3 regions of the Starkeya nomas genome follow, and region 1 is predicted to be linked to each of the others. Evidence: riboswitches for the same ligand, from Rfam matches in the RefSeq annotation. Region 1 holds a riboswitch; each other region holds the start of a gene.
The links. A riboswitch is a leader RNA that binds a small molecule or an ion and turns the genes downstream of it on or off. The one in region 1 is predicted to bind cobalamin.

Region 1 (4,103 bases):
CCGACTTTCCCGCCATGCCCGAGCACCCGCAGGGCGAGGCCGAAGGCGGCCGTGGACTTGCCCTTGCCGGCGCCGGTGTGGACAATCAGCAGGCCCTTCTCGGCGGTCTTCTCCGCGACTTCCGCGTCCTGAACCGCCTTGCGCTTCTCCATCTTGGCGCGATGGCGCGCGGCCTCTTCCGGGGAGATGTCGCTCATTCCGTCACCCCGATCCCTTCACGTTCATGGGCAGCCCGGCGACCATGAAGACCACGCGGTCCGCCCGCTGCGCAACCATCTGGTTGAGGCGGCCCTGCGCGTCGCGGAAACGGCGGGCCAGCGCGTTGTCCGGCACGATGCCGAGGCCGACCTCGTTGGAAACGACGATCACCGGGCCGCCATGCCCCGCCAGCGCCTCGACGAGTGCGGCGCTCTCGGCCGCGACGTCGCCGTCGGCCAGCATGCGGTTGGTCAGCCAGAGCGTGAGGCAGTCGACCAGCACCGGCCGCCCGGCGGGCAGGCCGTTCAGCGCGTCCGCAAGGTCGTGCGGGGCGTCGAGCGTGCGCCACTCCGCGCCGCGCCGCGAGCGGTGGAGCGCGATGCGCTCCACCATCTCGTCGTCATAGGCCTGCGCCGTCGCGATATAGGTCCACGGCGGCATGAGACGCTCGACGAGTTCCTCGGCGTGCCGGCTCTTGCCGGAGCGGGCGCCGCCGAGGACGAGGGTGAGCGCCACGGCTGAGGCGTCCGATCAGCCCGGAACGACCTGGCCGATCACCGCCGCGAAGCCGATGCCGGCCACCGCCGCGCCGGCGAGGCGCGGAGCGAGGGCCGAGGCAGCACGGCTGGCGACCAGGGCGACGCCGATCGACAGGGCGGACTGGATCAGGACGAGGCCCGCCAGATAGGCGTAGAGCGGCGTCGGCTCGGCGCCGACGATCGACTCGCCATAGGCGTAGCCGTGGAACAGGCCGGCGATAGCGAACAGCGCCGCCCACGCGCCCGTGGCCACGCGCTCGCCGCGCGCCAGCAGGAAACCGGCGAGAAGCACGCTCGCGGCGACGACCAGCTCGGCCGCCGGAAGGTTGACGAGCGAGAGGTGGACGCCGACGCCCACGGCGGATGCCGCGACGAAGACAATCGGCAGCCACAGCGGCATGCCGCCCAGCGCGGTGGCGACGCCCACCGCCACGAGGAAAGCGAGGTGGTCGGGACCGATCACCGGATGGGCGAGGCCGGAAATGAAGCCCTCGCCGAAGGTCGAGGGCATTTCGCCGCCCATGGCATGGTGGGCGAAGGCCGGGGACGAGGCGACGAGCGCGAGCGCGGCGGTCGGAAGGACGGCGGCGCGCCGAAGGATCGGGTTCATCGAGGCTCCTTGGCCCTTCTCGATGAAGGGCAAGTCATTGAAAAATAAGGTCAGGTGCCGGGCGTCGCGAGACGCGGCCGCAACCAGCCGGCGAGCCCGCCGAGGAGGGACCAGAAGACGAAGCTCGCTACGATGGTCGCAACCACGAAGCTGTGGTGTAGCGATTCCGGGATCGGGCTCTCGTGGCTCGCGGGCTGCGGCGCGCCGATGATCTGCGGCGCCACGATCAGCGCGACGCCGAGAATGGCGAGCATCGGGGTGCGGCCGAAGGCGATGAGGGCGAGGCCCGCCGCGGTGGCCGCGGCCGTGCCGACCCACCAAACCTGACGCGCCGCGAGGTCGGCCGCCGGCATGGCGGGCAGCTCCGGCGGCAGGCCGAGACCCGGTGCCAGCGTGAACACGGCGAAGCCCGCCAGACCCCAGATGACCCCCTGGCGCCAGCCGGTCAGCCCGCCGGCGAGCTCGCTGGCCGCGACCAGCAGCAGGCCGAAGCCGAAGCCCGTCAGCACCATGGCGAGCACGGTGTAGGCGTTGCGCTCGAAGCCGTCCGCCGGGCCCCATTCGTCGGCGTCGTGGCTGTGCTCGGCGGTGCCCGGCGCATGCTCGTGCGTCGCGGTTTCCGCAGGTGCCGGGGCTTCCGCCTCGCCGGAACCCTCGAAGGTTTCCGCCTGAAGGATCAGCGGAACGGTCGTGAAGATGTGGACGGCCGAGCCGACGAGGCCCGTGCCGATGCCCGCCAGCGCGGCGACGAACAGAATCGTCCTGAAAAGCGACATGATGCGTCCCCCGTAACGGTCAGTGGCAGGGGAAGGCGGTCGCGTGGCGGACGTCGTGCGTGGCGTTGTGCACGGCGCTGATGTGGGAGAAGCCCACGCCGCCCAGCACGAAGACGCCAAGCAGCGCCGCGAACGTGATCTGGATGGTGCGCGAGGCGATGGATTCGTGGGAAGCAGCCGCGCTGTGGCTGTTCTGGGTCGGCATGGTCGGCTCCTTTGACCCTCCACCCGAGGATCTGTGCGGGTTGCGTCGCCGGCCGGTCTCCTGGCTCGCGGGTCTCGGCCCTTCCCCGCCTTCCCGGCGCTGCCGCCAGTGGCTGTTGGAGAAGGGCTCGCCGCTTACAGTTGCGGGGGCAGCCGCGGATTCGGCGTCGACCTTGAAGGAAGGTTTCCGCCCCACCGCGTTCCCGTCTTGCGTCCCGTGCGCATCACGGGAACCGACGACTCCGGCGACTATAGTCCAGCCGCCGGCTACCGCAACCGGCTCGACCGCCGGTCGCGTTGACAATTCGCATGGGCACTCCTTTAGTGGCCCCGACCGTCGGTTCCTTCCTTCCGGGGAAGGACGAAGAGGGAATGCGGTGCGGAGGCCCGAAGGCGCTCCAATTCCGCGGCTGCCCCCGCAACTGTAAGCGGCGAGCCTCAGCCGGAAGCCACTGGGGAATTCTCCGGGAAGGCGGCGACGAGGCGACGACCCGCGAGCCAGGAGACCTGCCGGCGGTCCGGTCGTGCGTGCCGGCGGGGTGCCCGGCAGTCAGGCAGAGCCGCGCCTCCCGCGGCTTCGCGCGGAAATCCTTCCGCGACCGGCGCATCCCGCGAACGTTGGATTTTCGTGGAGACGCCGCATGAACACCGCCGCCCCGACCCCTCTCGACCGGGTGCCGTGCACCATCGTCACCGGCTTCCTCGGCTCCGGCAAGACGACGCTGATCCGCCACGTGCTGGAAACCGTGAAGGGCAAGCGGCTGGCGGTGATCGTCAACGAGTTCGGCGATGTCGGCATCGACGGTGAGATCCTTAGGGGATGCGGCATCGACACCTGCCCGGAGGAGAACATCGTCGAGCTGGCGAATGGCTGCATCTGCTGCACCGTGGCGGATGATTTCGTGCCCGCGCTCGACGCCATTCTCGCGCGCTCGCCCAGGGTCGACCACATCCTGATCGAGACCTCCGGCCTCGCGCTGCCCAAGCCGCTGGTGCAGGCCTTCCACTGGCCGGCGATCAGGAGCCGGGTGACGGTGGACGGCGTGGTCGCGGTGGTGGACGGCGCGGCGCTGGCGGACGGGCGCGTGGCGCATGACCATGACGCGCTCAGCCAGCAGCGCGCGGCGGATGCCTCGCTCGACCATGACGACCCGATCGAGGAAGTGTTCGACGACCAGATCGCCTGCGCCGACCTCGTGATCCTCACCAAGGCGGACCTGATCGATGCGGCCGGGCAGGCCAGGGCGCGGGCGGCGCTCGACGCCGAGCTGCCCAGGGGCGTGCGGGTGGTGAGCGTTACCGAAGGCCGGGTCGACCCCGTGGTGCTTATGGGGCTCGGCGTCGGCACGGAGAACGACATCGAGAACCGCAGGACCCATCACGACAATGAGGCCGAGCACGATCACGACGATTTCGACAGCTTCGTCGTCGAGGTCCCCGAGATCGCCGATCCGGCGGAGTTCGCCGCCCGCATCGCCCGCGCGGCGGAGGAAGCGGAAGTGTTGCGGGTGAAGGGTTTCCTGCCCGTCGCCGGCAAGCCGATGCGCCTGCTGGTGCAGGCGGTCGGCCCGCGCGTGGCGCATCATTTCGACCGCGCATGGGGCGCGGAACCGCGTGTGGGGCGGCTCGTCGCCATCGGCCTCAAGGGCCTCGATCGGGCGAAGGTGGAGGCCATCCTCGCCGGGGAACGGGAGGTCGCGTGATCGGGCGCCTCGCCCATGCGCGACGTCATGGCCGGACGTGTTCCGAAGTCGGCATTTGCCTACTTCTGTCTCT
Region 2 (4,103 bases), 580 kb from region 1:
GCCGGGAACGGGCGAACCGTCGGGCGCGACGACGGCGGCGGTATCACCGATGACGAAGATCTCCGGGTTGCCCGGCGCCGTGAGGTCCGCCTCCACCTGCACGCGCCCGGCGCGGTCTGCGGCGACGCCGAGCCACTCCGCCGCCGGGGAAGCCTGAACGCCAGCGGCCCAGATGATGGTGGCGGCGGGCACGGTCTTTCCGCCATAGACAACGCCGTTCGCCGTGCATTCGGTGACGGGGCTGCCCAGCTCGACCTCGACGCCGAGCTTTTCGAGCGAACGCTGGGCATAGGTGGACAGGTCCTCCGTAAAGGCCGCCAGCACGCGCGGGCCGCCCTCGATGAGCACGACGCGCGCCTCCCGCGTGTCGATGCTGCGGAACTCGTCCACGAGTGTCATGTGCGCCAGCTCGGCGATGGTCCCCGCCAGTTCGACCCCGGTGGGGCCGGCGCCGATGATGACGAAGGTCAGCAGGGCCTTGCGGCGGGCCGGATCGGCCTCGCGCTCTGCGCGCTCGAACGCCAGCAGGATGCGCCGCCGGATGGTGGTGGCGTCCTCCAGCGTCTTCAGGCCCGGCGCGAAGGACTCCCAGTCGTCATGGCCGAAATAGGCGTGGCGCGCGCCGGTCGCGATAACCAGCGTGTCGTAGGACAGGAAGGAACCGTCATCGAGCAGCACCCGGCGCGCCTGCTTGTCCACGCCCGCGACCGTCGCCAGCAGGGTCGTGACCTCGCGGCGGCGGCGCAGCAGGTGACGGATCGGCCAGGCGATCTCCGAGGTAGCGAGCGAGGCCGTCGCCACCTGATAGAGCAGTGGCTGGAACAGATGATGGTTGCGCCGGTCGATCAGGGTGATGCGCAGCGGCGCGCCCGCCAGCCGGTGGACCGCCTCGAGCCCGCCGAAGCCTGCACCGACGACAACGAGGTGATGGCGGCTGTCCTCAGCGTGCGTCGCCGACATGGCAGGCTCCTTTCCGACTCCAGGTACCGTGGCCGAACGCCGGCCACGTTCGACCCGCCGGCGTCAAACGACAAGATCGACCGCGACGGATGGTTTCGATATGCGGACATAAAGATGTCCTTATATCATTCATTGACATCCGGCCGCCGCCGGCTCATCTTCGCAGCGTCGTGGTTCTCCGGCCTCAACCGGAGCCAAGAGGGAAGCCGGTGCGCCTTCGGGCAAGGCCGGCGCTGCCCCCGCAACTGTAAGCGGCGAGCCGACGTCCATTTCGCGTCACTGAGGCATCCTGCCTCGGGAAGGCCGGACGAAGGCGACGACCCGCGAGCCAGGAGACCTGCCACGGCACCATAGTCGTCCCTGGGCGGGGTGTCCCGGTGGTGCGTTCGCGCGTCCGCCGGCTCATCGCGCCGGCCCGCACGCGCCTATGCGTCCGCTCGGCCTTTGCCCCCATTTTCATGGGGTTAGCCGATGAACTTCCCATACTCGTCCGGCACGGTGCCGGTTTCCACCCTCGGCACGCCGCGGATCGGTCCGCGCCGTGAACTCAAGGCCGCGCTCGAAGACTACTGGGCGGGCCGGAGCGGCGCGCAGACGCTGCTCGACTCCGCCGCGCGCCTGCGCGCCGCTAACTGGGCGCGGCAGAAGGCGCTCGGCGTGACCAACATCCCGTCGAACGACTTCTCGCTCTACGACCACGTGCTCGACACCGCCGTGATGGTCGGTGCCATCCCCAAGGCCTATGGCTGGTCCGGCGGGCCAGTTTCGCTCGATACCTATTTCGCCATGGCGCGCGGCAGCCAGGGCGCTGCCGGAGCCTGCGCGCACGGGCATGACCATGGCCAGGAGCACGGGCACGGGGTGCCGGCGCTGGAAATGACCAAGTGGTTCGACACCAACTACCACTACATGGTGCCGGAATTCTCCGCCGGGCAGCGCTTCACCCTCGCCTCCACCAAGCCGGTCGACGAGTATCGCGAGGCGAAGGCCCTCGGCTACCAGACGCGGCCGGTGCTGCTCGGCCCCGTCACCTTCCTCAAGCTCGGCAAGGCGAAGGATCCCGGCCTCGACCCGCTGAGCCTGCTCGGCGACCTGCTGCCGGTCTATGTCGAGGTGCTGCGCCGGCTGGCGGCCTCCGGGGCGGAATGGGTGCAGATGGACGAGCCCTGCCTCGTGCTCGACCTCGACGAGCCGACGCGCGCCGCCCTGCGCGAGGCTTACGGCTTCTTCGCCCACGCGCTGCCGAGGCTGAAGATCATACTCACCGCCTATTTCGGCGAGCTGGGCGACAATCTCGACACGGCGCTGGCGCTTCCGGTCGCCGGGCTGCACCTCGATCTCGCCCGCGCGCCGGAGCAGTTGCGGCCGGTGTCGGAAAAGGCGCGGGCCGGGCTGGTGCTCTCCCTCGGCGTCATCGACGGACGCAACGTCTGGCGCGCCGACCTGCCGAAGCTGCTCGACGCGCTGGAGCCGGTGGTGCGCCGGCGTGGTACCGATCATGTGGAGATCGCCCCCTCCTGCTCGCTGCTGCACGTCCCCATCGATCTCGAACGCGAGATCGAGCTCGACCCGGACGTGAAGAGCTGGCTCGCCTTCGCCGTGCAGAAGATGGACGAGCTGACCACCCTCGCCACCGCGCTGGCCGGCGGGCGCGAGGTGGTGCTTAGCAAGCTCATGGCGTCGGGCGCGGCCGCCGATGCGCGCCGGGCCTCGGCCAAGGTGCACAGCTCCGCCGTGGCGGCCCGCCTCGCCGCAGTGACGCCCAACATGACTCAGCGCCGGAGCCCCTTCCCCGTTCGGGCGGAAGCCCAGCACCACCGGCTCCGCCTGCCGCCGTTCCCGACCACGACGATCGGCTCCTTCCCGCAGACGGCCGAGGTGCGCAAGGCGCGCGCCGCGCACGGCAAGGGCGAACTGGGCGACGCCGCCTACGAGGCCTTCCTCAAGCAGGAGACGGCGGCGGCGATCCGCTGGCAGGACGAGATCGGCCTCGACGTGCTCGTTCACGGCGAGTTCGAGCGCAACGACATGGTGCAGTATTTCGGCGAGCAGCTCTCGGGCTTCGCCTTCACCCGGCACGGCTGGGTGCAGAGCTACGGCTCGCGCTATGTGCGCCCGCCCATCCTGTTCGGCGACGTGGCGCGGCCGGCGCCGATGACGGTGGAATGGTGGAAGTTCGCCCAGTCGGTCACGCACAAGCCGATGAAGGGCATGCTCACCGGGCCGGTCACGATCCTCAACTGGTCCTTCGTGCGCGACGACGTTCCGCGCAGCCTTGCCTGCCGGCAGATCGCCCTCGCCATTCGCGACGAGGTGGCGGACCTGGAGAAGGCCGGCGCCGCGATGATCCAGATCGACGAGGCGGCGATCCGCGAGGGGCTGCCGCTGCGCCGCGCCGACTGGGACGCCTATCTCGGCTGGGCGGTCGAGAGCTTCCGCCTCTGCGCCTCCGGCGTCGCCGACGCGACGCAGATCCACACCCACATGTGCTACTCGGAGTTCAACGACATCATCGCCGCCATCGCCGCGATGGACGCGGACGTCATCTCCATCGAGACCTCGCGCTCGAAGATGGAACTGCTCGAGGCGTTCGTGAGCTACCGCTACCCGAACGAGATCGGGCCCGGCGTGTACGACATCCACTCCCCGCGCGTGCCGAGCGTGGAGGAGATGGAGGAACTCCTCGTCAGGGCGACGCAGCGCCTGCGGCCGGAGCAGGTCTGGGTCAATCCCGACTGCGGCCTGAAGACCCGCAAATGGGAGGAAGTGCGCCCGGCACTGGTCAACATGGTGGAAGCCGCCCGGCGCCTGCGCCCCGGTACGGCGCGGGCGGCGGAATGACCGGACGCGCGAGCCCGGGAGAAACGCGTCTCGTCGACATCGTCTTCCCGGGCGCCACCAACCATCACGGCACGCTGTTCGGCGGCGCCGCGCTCGCGCATATGGACCGGGTCGCCTTCATCGCGGCGGCCCGGCATGCGCGCGCCGACTTCGTCACGGCCTCCTGCGAGCGGATCGACTTCGTCGCGCCGGCACGGCTCGGCGAGATCGTCGAGCTGACCGGGAGGGTGGCGCGGGTCGGGCGGCGCTCGCTCAGCGTCGAGGTCGAGCTCGTCTCCGAGGCGCCGCTGACCGGCGAGCGG
Region 3 (4,103 bases), 570 kb from region 1:
TGCGCAACAGGCCCATATGCCCGTAGCGCCCCATCATCACCACGTCCTCCACCAGCACGGGGAAGTTCCAGTCGACCTCCTCGGCTTGCGGCACATAGGCGACGAGATTGCTCCTGAGCGCCTCGTCGACGCTGCGGCCGAGGATGGAGATCGTGCCGCGCGCGACGCGGACGAACCCCATGATCGCCTTGAACAGGGTCGATTTGCCCGAGCCGTTCACCCCGACCAGTGCCGTGATGGTGCCGGTCGGGATCTCGAAGCTGGCGTCGCGCAGCGCGGTGTGGCCGTTGCGGTAGGTGACGGCGACGTCCCGCACCGCGAGCCCTTCGGCGGCGCGGGACCGGACGAGTGGCGCGTTCATTGCGAAAGCCCCTCGGCAAGGCCCTTTTCCACCGTGCCGGTGGTCACGCGCAGAAGGTCGATATAGGTCGGCACCGGCCCATCCGGCTCGCTGAGCGAGTCGACATAGAGCACGCCGCCATAATGGGCGCCTGCCTCGCGGGCGGCCTGACGCGCGGGCTTGTCGGAGACGGTGCTTTCGCTGAACACGGTGGGGATGCCGTTCTTGCGCACGGCATCGATCACCTTACGCACCTGCTGGGGCGTGCCCTGCTGGTCGGCGTTGATCGGCCAGAGATAAAGCTCCTTCAGCCCGAAATCGCGGGCGAGATAGGAGAAGGCGCCTTCGCTGGACACGAGCCAGCGCTTGTCCTCGGGAATGGACGCGAGCTTCTCGCGGATCGGCGCCACGGAAGCCTCGATCTGCTTCTTGTAGGCATCGGCGTTGGCCGTGTAGGTGGCGGCGTTCGCCGGGTCGTACTTCACGAAGGCGTCGCGGATGTTGTCGACGTAGATCAGCGCGTCCTTCGGCGACATCCAGGCATGGGGATTGGGCTTGCCCTTGTAGGGACCCTCGGCGATGCCCATCGGCTCGACCCCCTGCGAGACCACCACGCTCGGCACGTCCTTCAGGTTCTGGAAGAAGCGCTCGAACCACAGTTCGAGATTGAGTCCGTTCCACAGCACGAGCTGCGCCCCCTGGGCGCGCTGGATGTCGCCGGGCGTCGGCGCGTAGTTGTGGATTTCCGCTCCGGGCTTGGTGATCGATTCCACCACCGCGACGTCGCCAGCGACGTTGCGCGCCATGTCGGCGATGACGGTGAAGGTGGTCACGGCCTTGAACTTCGGCCCTGCGGCCTCCTGCGCCAATGCGCCGGAAACTCCCGCGCTCAAGAGACCAATGGCCGCGAGGCCGGCCAGAACCACGCGCCTGCTGCGCATATCCCACTCCTTCTTGCGAATGACTTGCAAGAGCATCTTATCGAACGCCACTCGGTATGCAATTGCGAATTAATTGCATCTGAGGCTTTTTACGCGTGTGCGCTACCAATTGACAATTCTGTCGCATGAGCCCCTACATATGGGTGTCACGGTCCTTCGAGTCGGAAGATGAGGAGGCTAAGAGGGAATCCGGTGTGACACCGGAGCTGCCCCCGCAACTGTAAGCGGCAAGCCGACGTCCCATGTCGCGTCACTGAGGCATCCTGCCTCGGGAAGGCCGGACGAAGGCGACGACCCGCGAGCCAGGAGACCTGCCGCGACCCAGATGAAACGTCCTCGGGCGGGGTGTCCCGGTGGAACGCTGTGGTCGTGCCGCCGGCTTGCTTGTTCCGCCCGTCCGCCCATGTCGTCTCCGCTCGGCCCTTGCCCCATGCAACGGGGTTTGCAGCCGATGACTCTCGCTCTCGAAGCCGAACGTCCGTCCTCCCGGATTCCCGAACCGCTCGTCTCCGCCTCCGGCGCCGGTACAGCGACGCCGGGCTTTCAGGTGATCCGCCGCAACGGCGCCGTCACGCCCTTCGACGCCTCGAAGATCGCGGTGGCGCTCACCAAGGCCTTTCTCGCGGTGGAGGGGACGAATGCCGCCGCCTCGCGGCGCGTGCACGACATCGTGGCGGGGCTGACGGAGCAGATCGTCACCGGCCTGACGCGGCGGGCAGACGCGGGCCGCACCTTCCATGTCGAGGACGTCCAGGACCAGGTCGAACTGGCGCTGATGCGCGGCGAGCACCACAAGGTCGCCCGCGCCTATGTGCTCTACCGCGAGGAGCGGGCGAGGGAGCGCGCCGTGGCGGTGGTGCCCGGCACAGCACCGGCCTTGCACATGACGACAGGCGAGGGGATGCGGGTGCCGCTCGACGAGGCCCGGCTCGCGACGGTCGTGGGCGAGGCCGTCGCCGGGCTCGCCGACGTGTCCGCCGAGGCGATCCTCTCGGAGACCCGCCGCAACCTCTATGACGGCATCAGCGCCGACGAGCTGGCGCTGGCGCCCATCCTCGCCGCCCGTACGCTGATCGAGACCGAGCCGAACTACGCCAAGGTCTCCGCCCGCCTCTTGGGCGACAAGCTGCGCCGCGAGGCGCTCACTTTCCTCGCCGGCCGGCCCGAGCAGGCGACGCAGGCGGAAATGGCGGAGCGCTACGCGGACTATTTCCGAGCCTATGTCGCCCGCGGTATCGAAGAAGAGCTGATCGACCCGGAACTCGGCCGCTTCGATCTGGAACGGATCGCCGCCGCGCTGCTGCCCGAGCGCGATCTCCAGTTCGACTATCTCGGCCTGCAGACCCTCTACGACCGCTATTTCTTGCACGCGCGCGGCACCCGTTTCGAGCTGCCGCAGGCCTTCTTCATGCGCGTCGCCATGGGGCTGGCTCTACGCGAGGTCGACCGGGAGGCGCGGGCGATCGAGTTCTATCGCCTGCTGTCTTCCTTCGATTTCATGGCCTCGACGCCGACGCTGTTCAATGCCGGCACGCTGCGCCCGCAGCTCTCCTCCTGCTTCCTCACCACCGTGCCGGATGATCTCGACGGCATCTTCAAGTCGATCAAGGACAACGCCCTGCTGGCCAAATATTCCGGCGGGCTCGGCAATGACTGGACCCGCGTGCGCGGGCTCGGGGCCCATATCAAGGGCACCAACGGCGAGAGCCAGGGCGTGGTGCCGTTCCTCAAGGTCGCCAACGACACCGCCATCGCCGTCAATCAGGGCGGCAAGCGCAAGGGTGCCGTCTGCGCCTATCTCGAGACCTGGCACATCGACATCGAGGAGTTCCTCGATCTGCGCAAGAATACCGGCGACGACCGTCGCCGCACCCATGACATGAACACCGCCAACTGGGTGCCGGACCTGTTCATGCAGCGGGTCGAGGCGGATGGTTCGTGGACGCTGTTCTCGCCCGACGAGACGCCGGAGCTGCACGACCTCTACGGCCCGGCCTTCCGGGACGCCTACGAAGCCTACGAGGCGAAGGCGGCACAGGGCGGCATGAAGGTGTTCCGCACCGTGCGCGCGCTCGATCTGTGGCGGCGCATGCTGACCATGCTGTTCGAGACCGGCCATCCGTGGGTGACGTTCAAGGACCCCTGCAACATCCGCTCGCCGCAGCGGCATGCCGGCGTGGTGCATTCGTCCAACCTGTGCACCGAGATCACCCTGAACACGTCGAACGACGAAGTGGCGGTGTGCAATCTCGGCTCGGTCAACCTGCTGGCCCACGTCACCAGGGACGGCCTCGACCATGCACGTCTCGCCTGCACGGTCGCGACGGCGATGCGCATGCTCGATAACGTCATCGACATCAATTTCTACACCATCCCTGAGGCCCGCCGCTCGAACCTGAAGCACCGGCCGGTCGGCCTCGGCATCATGGGCTTTCAGGACGCGCTGCAGGCGCTGCGCATTCCCTACGCCTCCGATGATGCGGTGCGTTTCGCCGACGAGAGCATGGAGGCGGTGAGCTTCCACGCGATCTCCGCCTCGGTGGACCTTGCTGCCGAACGTGGGCGCTATCCGAGCTTCGAGGGCTCCCTCTGGTCGCAGGGCGTGCTGCCCATCGACAGCGTGGAACTGCTGGCGCAGGCGCGCGGCGGCGCGGAGTTCGACCGCTCTGCGACGCTCGACTGGGAGAGCCTGCATACGCGGGTGAAGGCCTCCGGCATGCGCAACTCCAACTGCATGGCCATCGCGCCCACCGCCACCATCTCCAACATCTGCGGCGTGTCGCAGTCGATCGAGCCCGCCTACCAGAATCTCTTCGTCAAAT

Region 2: linked by a shared signal. The riboswitch ahead of metE (5-methyltetrahydropteroyltriglutamate--homocysteine S-methyltransferase) and the one ahead of STARVERO_RS10670 (CbtB domain-containing protein) in region 1 are both predicted to bind cobalamin.
Region 3: linked by a shared signal. The riboswitch ahead of STARVERO_RS07800 (ribonucleoside-diphosphate reductase subunit alpha) and the one ahead of STARVERO_RS10670 (CbtB domain-containing protein) in region 1 are both predicted to bind cobalamin.

The regions. Positions count from the first base shown of each region.
Region 1 is NZ_CACSAS010000001.1:2,192,096-2,196,198, reverse strand. Features, by position in the region: gene cobO (cob(I)yrinic acid a,c-diamide adenosyltransferase) at 1-197, opposite strand, end outside; gene cobU (bifunctional adenosylcobinamide kinase/adenosylcobinamide-phosphate guanylyltransferase) at 202-714, opposite strand; gene STARVERO_RS10680 (HupE/UreJ family protein) at 730-1,347, opposite strand; gene STARVERO_RS10675 (CbtA family protein) at 1,398-2,123, opposite strand; gene STARVERO_RS10670 (CbtB domain-containing protein) at 2,143-2,328, opposite strand; cobalamin riboswitch at 2,362-2,580, opposite strand; cobalamin riboswitch at 2,649-2,856, shown strand; gene cobW (cobalamin biosynthesis protein CobW) at 2,969-4,030, shown strand.
Region 2 is NZ_CACSAS010000001.1:1,611,871-1,615,973, forward strand. Features, by position in the region: gene STARVERO_RS07775 (NAD(P)/FAD-dependent oxidoreductase) at 1-960, opposite strand, end outside; cobalamin riboswitch at 1,115-1,319, shown strand; gene metE (5-methyltetrahydropteroyltriglutamate--homocysteine S-methyltransferase) at 1,432-3,801, shown strand; gene STARVERO_RS07785 (acyl-CoA thioesterase) at 3,798-4,103, shown strand, end outside.
Region 3 is NZ_CACSAS010000001.1:1,619,571-1,623,673, reverse strand. Features, by position in the region: gene STARVERO_RS07810 (manganese/iron ABC transporter ATP-binding protein) at 1-361, opposite strand, end outside; gene STARVERO_RS07805 (metal ABC transporter substrate-binding protein) at 358-1,281, opposite strand; cobalamin riboswitch at 1,414-1,614, shown strand; gene STARVERO_RS07800 (ribonucleoside-diphosphate reductase subunit alpha) at 1,733-4,103, shown strand, end outside.